One region of the Streptomyces sp. NPDC057616 genome, then DNA from elsewhere that is predicted to be linked to it. Evidence: riboswitches for the same ligand, from Rfam matches in the RefSeq annotation. Region 1 holds a riboswitch; each other region holds the start of a gene.
What was found. Region 1 has a riboswitch for cyclic di-AMP ahead of ACFU97_RS13785 (peptidoglycan DD-metalloendopeptidase family protein). Riboswitches for the same ligand answer to the same signal wherever they lie in the genome.

Region 1 (3,248 bases):
GGTCGCCCTGGACACCGACGCGACCGAGGAGCACGGCGAGGTCTACGGCTGCGCGCTGGGCTGGTCCGGCTCCTGGCGGATCGCGGTGGCGCAGCTGCCGGACGCGCGCGTGCAGATCACCGGCGGCGCCGGACACGACGACTCCGGGCTGCTGCGCCTGGCGGCGGGGGAGTCGTACACCACACCCGTCTTCGCCGGCCTGTGGAGCGACGGCGGCTTCGGCGGCGCGAGCCGCGCCTGGCACGCCTACCAGCGCGCGTACGTGATCCCGGACGCGGACCGGGACCGCCCGGTGCTGTTCAACTCCTGGGAGGCCACGGAGTTCGACATCACCGAGGAGCAGCAGTCGGCGCTCGCCCGGCGGGCCGCCGCGATCGGCGTCGAGCTGTTCGTCGTCGACGACGGCTGGTTCGGCAGGCGCACCAGTGACCGGGCCGGGCTCGGCGACTGGACGCCCAACCCGGACCGCTTCCCGAAGGGGCTCGGACCCCTCGCGGAGTATGTGCACGCCCTCGGGATGCAGTTCGGCATCTGGGTCGAGCCCGAGATGGTCAACCCGGACAGCGACCTGTACCGCGAGCACCCCGACTGGGTCCAGTTCCAGCCGGGACGAAAGCGGACGGAACTGCGCAATCAGCTCGTACTGAACCTGGCCCGCGAAGACGTCCAGGAGTACCTGTGGCAGCAGCTCGACACGCTGCTGTCCAGCGCCCCGATCGACTACGTGAAGTGGGACTTCAACCGCGCCTTCACCGACGCGGGCTGGCCCGGCGAGCCGTATCCGCAGCGGCTGTGGACCGACCATGTCCACGCGCTGTACGCCCTGTTGGACCGGCTGCGCGCGGCCCACCCCGGTGTCGCCTTCGAGTCCTGCTCGGGCGGCGGCGGCCGTATCGACCTCGGGATCATGAGCCGTACGGACCAGGTGTGGACCTCCGACAACACCGACCCGCTGGACCGGCTCGCCATCCAGCACGGCTTCAGCCAGATCCACCCCGCGCGCGTGATGGCCGCCTGGGTCACCGACAGCCCCAACACCCAGCTCAACGGCCGCGTCAGCTCGCTGCGCTTCCGGTTCGTCAGCTCCATGGCCGGCGTGCTCGGAGTCGGCGGCGACCTGACCCGCTGGAGCGAGGAGGAGCTGGCCGAGGCGGGGGAGTGGGTCGCCCTCTACAAGGAGATCCGGCCCCTGGTGCAGCACGGCGACCTCCATCGGCTTCGCCCGCCGGCGGGCGGTCTGAGTGCGGTGCAGTACGTGCGCGGGGACGACGCGGTCGTCCTGGCCTGGCTCCAGGCGCAGAGCCACGGTGAACCCGTGCCCGCGTTGCGGCTCAAGGGCCTTGACCCGACAGCGGCGTACGAATGCCTCGAAACGGGCGAAATCCTTAGGGGCGCCGTCCTCCTGCACCACGGACTGCGCACCGGACTGCGCGGCGATCTGGACGCGGCCGTCTTCCGACTGCGCCGCATCTGAGCGATGTGTCCGTATTGGCCGAACTCGCTCCGGAATAAGGCCTCCTGGCGGTAAGGCGCGTGAGGAGCGTCATATCCGTGACCGACCGTGGTCCGTCATGTTCACGTAATTCACGTGCTTCACAAGGGAATTCGACCGGCAAGACGCTCCCGTAATCCACACAGGGTCACCACTATTTCCCATTAAGGATCAACGGAAACGCTTTCCCGGGGAACCGTCACTTGTCCCTTTGCGTCTTCGTCGCTTACGTTCGCCACCGATCCGGACGGACGCCCAATCCTGCCGCCGCCCGGTGCCCGCACAACTCACCCGTGAACGGCAGGAACGGGGGACCCACAGGTTTGACCGCCTGTTCCGGTCTCCGGAACGGCTTGGGGTAAAGCCGCGTCAAACGCGCGGCCGGGCATCTCCAGCTCGCACCCGACAGCTCACCTCGTAGGCGCCGGAGAGGAATTCGTCATGCCCGCGAAGGGTAAGCACCGCCGTCCGAAGTCCCTGCGCTTCACCCGCACCATCGCCGTCGCCGGAACCGGTGGCGCCGCGCTCGCGCTGCCGCTCATGGGTGCCACCGGCGCCCACGCCGCCACCGCGGACTCCGTTTCCCAGTCGGTTTCGCAAAAGGCCGTCCAGTCCCTTCCGGGTGCCGAGAAGAAGGCCACCGAGAAGAAGAGTGCCGCGCATCACAACGGCGTTCGGACCTACTCGGTGCGGTCCGGCGACTATCTCGCGAAGATCGCCGACGAGCAGCACGTGTCCGGTGGCTGGAAGAAGATCTACTCGGACAACCGCCAGGCCGTCGGCGACGACCCGTCGCTGATCCACCCGGGCCTGAAGCTCACGCTCGGCGAGAAGGCGGCGCCGAGCGCCACCAAGTCCTCGGCCGCCCCGAAGGCCTCCGCCAAGAAGCCGGCGGTCAAGAAGTCGGCCGTCAAGAAGTCGACGGCGAAGAAGACCACCGCGACGCAGGCCTCCGAGACCACCGGCAGCGGCTTCACCCTCCCGGTGAACAGCTCCGCCATCGGCACCGGCTACAAGGTGGCCGGCAGCATGTGGTCCAGCGGCTACCACACCGGCGTCGACTTCGTCGTCCCGACCGGCACCACCGTCAAGGCGGTCGGCACGGGCACGGTCGTCTCCGCCGGCTGGGGCGGCGCGTACGGCAACCAGGTCATCATCAAGCTGGCCGACGGCCACTACGCGCAGTACGGCCACCTGTCCCAGATATCCGTCTCGGCCGGCCAGGCCGTGACCGCGGGCCAGCAGCTCGGCCTCTCCGGCGCGACCGGCAACGTGACCGGCCCGCACCTGCACTTCGAGATCCGCACCACGCCGAACTACGGCTCCGACGTGGACCCGGTCTCCTACCTCCGCTCGAAGGGCGTCACCGTCGGCTGACACCCCCCGCAGCAACCTGCCTGACACGCTGCCGAAGGCCGGACCTCGATCCCCGGGTCCGGCCTTCGGTATGTCCGCGCACAGGTACGGCAGTTGAGACGGCAACAGCCTGGGCCGGCCGGTTATTCCGCCCTTGGTCAATACTTTAGAAGTGTCTTATCTCACCGCTCGTCAACCCCTTCCGGCGCTTTCTTACGGTCGCGTAGGTCACATTCGAAGGTGGATCATCGGTCGATGTGGCAGACGATTCGAAGAGTGACAGCAGAGCAGTGATCGGGTCGTACGTTGCGGTGGGGGACAGCTTCACCGAGGGCGTCGGCGACCCCGGCCCCGACGGGGCGTTCGTCGGCTGGGCCGACCGTTTCGCGGTGCTCCTTGC
Region 2 (3,248 bases), on a different contig from region 1:
TGGGTAGACCGGGGCCCGGGAGACCGGGCGAGGACGAAGGACCGGCCGGGGCGCGGGAGTTGGGTGGGCGGCGCGGCGGGTACCGTGGTCGTCCGGTTCGCGATGAGTCGGTGGCGCGTCCGGTCCGTATTCTCTGATCATGGCCGCACCCACCGCATATGCACTCATCGCCACCGACCTGGACGGCACGCTGCTGAGAGGCGACGACACGCTGTCCGACCGGTCCCTCGCCGCGCTCGCGCGGGTGGCCGAGGCCGGCGCCCGGCACCTGGTCGTGACGGGCCGCCCGGCCCCCAGAGTGCGGCCGCTCCTCGACATCCTGGGCAGCACGGGGCTCGCGGTGTGCGGACAGGGCGCGCAGGTGTACGACGCCGGCGCGGACCGTCTGCTGTGGTCCGTCACGCTGGACCGGGAGCTGGCGGAGACGGCCCTCGGCAAGATCGAGGCGGAGGTGGGACAGGTGTACGCGGCCGTCGACCAGGACGGCGTGGACGGGCTCACGCTGATCGAGCCCGGCTACCTGATGCCGCACCCCACGCTGCCGGCCGTACGGGTCGACCGGCGCGACGACCTGTGGTGCGCGCCCATCAGCAAGGTGCTGCTGCGCCATCCCGACCTGTCCGACGACGAGTTGGCGGCGACGGCGCGCTCGGTGGTGGGCTCACTGGCCACGGTCACCATGTCGGGACCCGGAACCGTCGAACTCCAGCCATGCGGCATCACCAAGGCGACCGGTCTCGCCCTGGCCGCCGCGCACCTGGGGCTCGGGTCGCTGGAGACGATCGCCTTCGGCGACATGCCCAACGACATCCCGATGTTCGACTGGGCGGCGCACGGCGTCGCCATGGCCAACGCCCATCCGGAACTCAAGGCGGTGGCCGACGAGGTCACCTTGTCGAACGAGGACGACGGCATCGCCGTCGTCCTCGAGCGACTGCTGTGGTAGGAGCCTTTAGTAGGCGCCGTAGACGTTGTCGATCGACCCGTAGCGCGCGGCCGCGTACTTGCAGGCGGCGGTGATGTTGGCGACCGGGTCGTACGGGTTCATCAGCGTGCCGGGCACGTGGTAGGCGAGGAAGGTCGGGTCGATGACCTGGAGCAGACCCTTGGAGGGCGTGCCGGCGAGCGCGTTCGAGTCCCAATTGTTGATGGCGGCGGGGTTGCCCGAGGACTCGCGCATGATGTTGCGGTAGATGCCGTCGTACGAGCCGGGGATGCCGTGCTGCGCCATGACCTGCAGGGAGGCCCGGATCCAGCCGTCGAGGTTGTCGGTGTAGCCCATGGAGGTCGCGGTGAGCGTCGTCGGCGTGGCCGCCGAGGCGCTGGTGGCGCCGATGACCGGCAGGGCGAGGACGGCGGCACCGGTGCCGAGGACGGCGAGCTTGCGGGCCAGGCGGGAGTTCTTGGGACGACGGTGCTGAGCGGCAGCGGACATGGGGGATTCCTCTCCGGCGCCTGCGAGGTGAGCTGTCGGGTTCGGGCGGGAGCGGCCCGGCCGCGCGGCCTTGCGGCGGCGCGGCTTCACCCCGAGCCGGTCCGGGGCAATGCCCGGTCCGGCGACTTACCTGGGTCCCCCGCTCCTGCCGTGCGAGTGAGTTGGTCGATGGGTCGGCCGGGCTGCGGCAGGATTCGGCGTCTGCCCGACTGGCCGGGAACGTATGCGAGAGCACATGTCCGGAACAAGTGCCGGATTCACAGACCATGCCTATTGACCTTGGTCTGAGGTTTATGGGGCACTTGATCCTTTGCTGCTGCCAATCCTCAACTCGTATGCGGACGACGGAAGAACGGAGGCAGCTGATGGACCGTCGGGCCGAGGGTCGACGTGACCCAACTCACTGGCATCCGCAAGAGTGGCAAATCGGGCAATGGGGCCAACTCATGTTCAAACAGCCGCCCGTGAGGAACGCCGGCCTCAAGTCCGTTGGCAGGGACCCTTTTCGGCCTAGGGGCAGATCGCTCATTGAAGGCGAAAAACGGACGAATCAGGGTCGGTGATCTTCGGTCGCAGGATTGCATGTCCGCCGGGGCGGAACCCCACATGTGGTGCAGATCGTTCCCATGGCGGCCGTCCTCTGGAGGGGTGATGTCACGAGCGTCTACGGGACACGGGCCGCCGCCTCCCGCCGGACCGGCCGGCACGCCGATAGACAAGTCGATAGATATCCACTCATATGAGGCGATCAAAAACATAGCGGTCGTGATCCGATACCGCCCGTGGTGGACGGGTGGGCGGCATGGGTGATCGAAAGGTGACCGGATACGCTGACTTGAGTGATGGCAGCGACCTATCGACAAACCGCGTGAACCGCAGGTAGACACCAGCAGACAGGAGACCCCTCGTGACCGTCGTCGGGCCGTTCGGGCTGAGCGTGCGGGACCAGGCTCTGGAAGCCGATGTCCAGGCCGGATTGGCGGCTGTCGAGGAGGGTTTGCTCGAAGCCACCAAGAGTGAGGTCCCCTTCATCACGGAGGCCGCCCAGCACCTGGTGCGGGCGGGTGGCAAGCGGTTCCGCCCCTTGCTGGTGATGCTCGCCGCGCAGTTCGGCGACCCGTACGCGCCGGGTGTCGTGCCCTCGGCCGTGGTGGTGGAGCTGACCCACCTGGCGACGCTGTACCACGACGACGTGATGGACGAGGCCGCCGTGCGGCGCGGCGTGGACAGCGCCAACGCCCGCTGGGGCAACTCGGTCGCGGTCCTCACCGGCGACTTCCTCTTCGCGCGGGCCTCGCACATCCTGGCCGACCTCGGGCCCGAGGCGGTCCGGGTGCAGGCCGAGGCGTTCGAGCGGCTGGTCACCGGGCAGATCCTGGAGACGGCGGGGCCGCAGGACGGGCGGGACCCGGTCGATCACTACCTGGACGTGCTGGGCGGCAAGACCGGCTCGCTGGTGGCCGTCTCCTGCCGCTTCGGGGCGATGATGTCGGGCGCCGACGAGACGGTCGTGGACGTGCTGACGCAGTACGGCGAGCGGCTGGGCGTCGCCTTCCAGCTGGCGGACGACGTGCTGGACATCGCGTCCGAGTCGCGCGAGTCCGGCAAGACACCGGGGACCGACCTGCGCGAGGGCATCCCCACCCTGCCCGTGCTGCGGCTGCGGGAGCGGGCGGCGCGGCTGGGGCTGGCCGAGGACATCGCCCTGTGCGAGCTGCTGGACTCCGACCTGAGCGATGACGCGCGCCTCGAGGAGGCGCTGGCCGGGCTGCGGGCGCACCCCGCGCTGGAGCAGGCCCGCCGCGACACCGTG
Region 3 (3,248 bases), on a different contig from region 1:
CCGCGGCTGCTGGTGAACTCCCCGGAGCGCCGGGCCGCGCGGATCGCGGCGGGGCGGCCGGAGTACCCCCTCAAGGTCACCGTCAGCGGTTCCGGCGAGCTGGACCCCGGCGCCAGGTTCTGGCACACCGGCGGCGACAAGCTCCTGTGCACCACCGACAAGGGCGCCGAGCGGGCCCGCGCGCTGGGCCTCGCCGCCGACGTCGTCGCGCTCGGCCCCGACCTCGACTGGCGCACGCTCCTCGCGCATCTGCACGACGAGCGCGGCGTACGGCGCCTGATGGTCGAGGGCGGCGGCACCGTCCACACCCAGCTGCTCCAGCAGGGCCTCGCCGACGAACTCCAGCTCGTCCTCGCCCCGCTCTTCGTGGGCGACCCGGACGCGCCCCGCCTCTTCGGCCCCGGCGCCTACCAGGGCGGCCGCCTGCGCCTCACGGAGACGCGGCACATCGAGGACGTCGTCTTCATGCGCTACGAGCCCACCGCCCCCGGCGCCGGCCCGCTGCCCACCGCCGCCGACCACCACTGGCTGGCCCTCGCCTGCGAGCTGGCGGCCCTGTGCCCGCCCTCCCGCACGGCCTTCAGCGTGGGCGCGCTGATCGTCGCCGCCGACGGCACGGAGCTCGCCCGCGGCCACTCACGCGAGGGCGGCGACCCCGTCGTGCACGCCGAGGAGGCGGCCCTGGCCAAGCTCGACCCGGCCGATCCGAGGCTCGCGTCGGCCACGGTCTACAGCAGCCTGGAGCCCTGCACCCAGCGTGCCTCCCGGCCTAAACCGTGCGCCCGGCTGATCCTCGACGCGGGCGTACGGCGAGTGGTCACGGCCTGGCGGGAGCCCGACACCTTCGTCGCGGGCGCGGACGGCAGCGGCCTGCTGGCGGCCCGGGGCGTCGAGGTCGTCGTACTGGCGGAGCACGAGGAGCAGGCCAAGGCGCCCAACCGTCATCTGCCGGGCTTCTGAGCCGTGGCGTCGGCGGTCCCGCGGATGGCGTATGCTGGTGTCACACCGACGCGGGGTGGAGCAGCTCGGTAGCTCGCTGGGCTCATAACCCAGAGGTCGCAGGTTCAAATCCTGTCCCCGCTACTCAAGGCCCAGGGCCGGAATCCGGAAACGGATTCCGGCCCTGGGTGTTTCCGGCGCGCATGGCCGTCACCGGGCCCTCGTCACCTGCGGTGACCGTCCGACCGCTTTCCGCATAACGACTGACACACCGTCAGAACGGGCGGGGTTTCCGGGGCGAGGCCAACTCGCCCGTTTTTCGCCTCTCTTGGCCCGTACGTCCAGGCCAAAAAGCATTAATGATCAAGCAGAACAGCTTGGAATCGGCACCCCGGGTCTATTAACGTTCGATAACGCAGCGCGGTCGTCCCAGCCGTCACAAGAGGCGGCTCCGTGCGCACGCGCCGAATCCCGCAAGGGAACCGGGGAACCACCACCCAGGGGTGAATCGCGCGGATGCCGTCGTGGAGCCACGACCGGTATACGCGCGTAGGAGACCTTCCTGCTCCGAACCCGTCAGCTAACCCGGTAGGCGAGAAGGAAGGAAAGGAGCGCGCCCACGTGGCGTCCAACCCGCCTGCCCCGGCACCGTTCGTGCCGAGCACCGAGCCCTTCGGCTTCCCCGGCCCCCGCTCCGACGAGGGTCCGTGGGAGGAGTGGAACCCCACCGAGGACTCCGTCGCCCCGGTCCGCGGCCGGCACCGTGTCGCCAAGCAGCGCGGCGGCGGACTCGCCCGCAGCTCCACGGTCCTCGGCGTCGGCGTCATAGCCGCCGTCGGCGCGGGCGGTATGGCCAGCGCCAACACCGGCAAGCCCCCGGTCTCCATCTCCATGCCCGACCTGGGCTCCGTGGGCCACATGTTCGGCGGCTCCGCCGAGACGCCCAAGGGTTCGGCCACCGCGCTCAGCACCGTCGGCGTGAGCACCGAGGACACCGAGCAGGGCGCCCGGGACGCCGGTCAGGCGCTGCGCGACCGCATCATGGCGCAGGCCGAGAGCCAGCAGGTCCAGGTCGACAGCAAGGCCCAGTCCGTCACCGAGGCGGCCCTCGCCAAGCAGGTCGACGACGCCGCCGCCAAGGCGGAGAAGGAGGCCGCGGCCAAGGCCGCCGCCGCCAAGGAGAAGGCCGAGGCGGAGGCCAAGAAGGCCGCCGAGGCCGCGCGCCTGGCCGAACTGGCCAAGCAGTACAAGCTCCCGGTCGTGTCGTACACGATCACCGGCACCTTCGGGCAGCCCGGCTCCATGTGGTCCTCCGGTTACCACACGGGCCTCGACTTCGCCGCCCCCACGGGCACGCCCATCAAGGCCGTCCACAGCGGCACCGTCACCGAGGCCGGCTGGGCCGGCTCGTACGGCTACCGCACGATCGTGACCCTCGACGACGGCACCGAGCTGTGGTTCTGCCACCAGTCGTCGATCAGTGTGAGCGTGGGCCAGAAGGTCAGCACGGGCGAGGTCATCGGCCGCGTCGGCGCCACCGGCAACGTCACCGGCCCGCACCTGCACCTCGAGGTCCACCCGAACGGCCAGGCCGAGGGCATCGACCCGATGACCTGGCTGCGCGGCAAGGGCCTCACCCCTTGATCCACGCCGGGACCCCGGTGGTCCTGGCGGCTTCCCCCCGACGTCAGGGCCGCCGGCGGACGCGCGCGCGTCCGCCGCGCACCCCGTCCCGGTTTACGTGATCTTTGCGGCACCGGCGGAATGGGCCGCTCCGGCGCCGTCGTTGACGTCCAGCATGACGTCTCCTTCTCTGCGCAAGCTCGGCTCCTCCGGCCTCGAGGTCTTCCCGCTCTGCCTCGGCGGCAATGTCTTCGGCTGGACCGCCGACGAGGCCGCTTCCTTCGCCGTGCTCGACGCCTACGCGGCCGCCGGCGGCAACTTCCTCGACACCGCCGACTCCTACTCGGCGTGGATCGACGGCAACCAGGGCGGCGAGTCGGAGACGATCATCGGCCGGTGGGTCAGGGCGCGCGGCAACCGCGACGACGTGGTCATCGCGACCAAGGTCAGCCAGCACCCCGAGTTCCCGGGCCTGACGGCCGCCAACATCAAGGCCGCCGCGGACGCCTCCCTGCGCCGCCTGGGCACCGACCACATCGACCTCTACTACACGCACTTCGACAAGCCCGAGGTGCCGGTCGAGGAGATCGTCGGCGCGCTCGACGAGCTGGTGCGGGCCGGCAAGGTGCGGCACATCGCCGCCTCCAACATCTCGCCCGAACGGCTGCGCGCGTCCCTGGAGTTCT

Region 2: linked by a shared signal. The riboswitch ahead of ACFU97_RS34470 (transglycosylase SLT domain-containing protein) and the one ahead of ACFU97_RS13785 (peptidoglycan DD-metalloendopeptidase family protein) in region 1 are both predicted to bind cyclic di-AMP.
Region 3: linked by a shared signal. The riboswitch ahead of ACFU97_RS40140 (M23 family metallopeptidase) and the one ahead of ACFU97_RS13785 (peptidoglycan DD-metalloendopeptidase family protein) in region 1 are both predicted to bind cyclic di-AMP.

What each region holds. Positions count from the first base shown of each region.
Region 1 covers NZ_JBHVGU010000009.1:184,503-187,750, reverse strand. The annotation lists gene ACFU97_RS13790 (alpha-galactosidase) at 1-1,474, shown strand, start outside; cyclic di-AMP (ydaO/yuaA leader) riboswitch at 1,751-1,929, shown strand; gene ACFU97_RS13785 (peptidoglycan DD-metalloendopeptidase family protein) at 1,934-2,869, shown strand; gene ACFU97_RS13780 (SGNH/GDSL hydrolase family protein) at 3,139-3,248, shown strand, end outside.
Region 2 covers NZ_JBHVGU010000034.1:98,616-101,863, forward strand. The annotation lists gene ACFU97_RS34460 (FAD-dependent oxidoreductase) at 1-7, shown strand, start outside; gene ACFU97_RS34465 (HAD family hydrolase) at 140-946, shown strand; gene ACFU97_RS34470 (transglycosylase SLT domain-containing protein) at 953-1,435, opposite strand; cyclic di-AMP (ydaO/yuaA leader) riboswitch at 1,440-1,645, opposite strand; gene ACFU97_RS34475 (polyprenyl synthetase family protein) at 2,343-3,248, shown strand, end outside.
Region 3 covers NZ_JBHVGU010000049.1:20,903-24,150, reverse strand. The annotation lists gene ACFU97_RS40150 (dihydrofolate reductase family protein) at 1-960, shown strand, start outside; tRNA gene ACFU97_RS40145 (tRNA-Met) at 1,010-1,083, shown strand; cyclic di-AMP (ydaO/yuaA leader) riboswitch at 1,392-1,549, shown strand; gene ACFU97_RS40140 (M23 family metallopeptidase) at 1,561-2,583, shown strand; gene ACFU97_RS40135 (aldo/keto reductase) at 2,738-3,248, shown strand, end outside.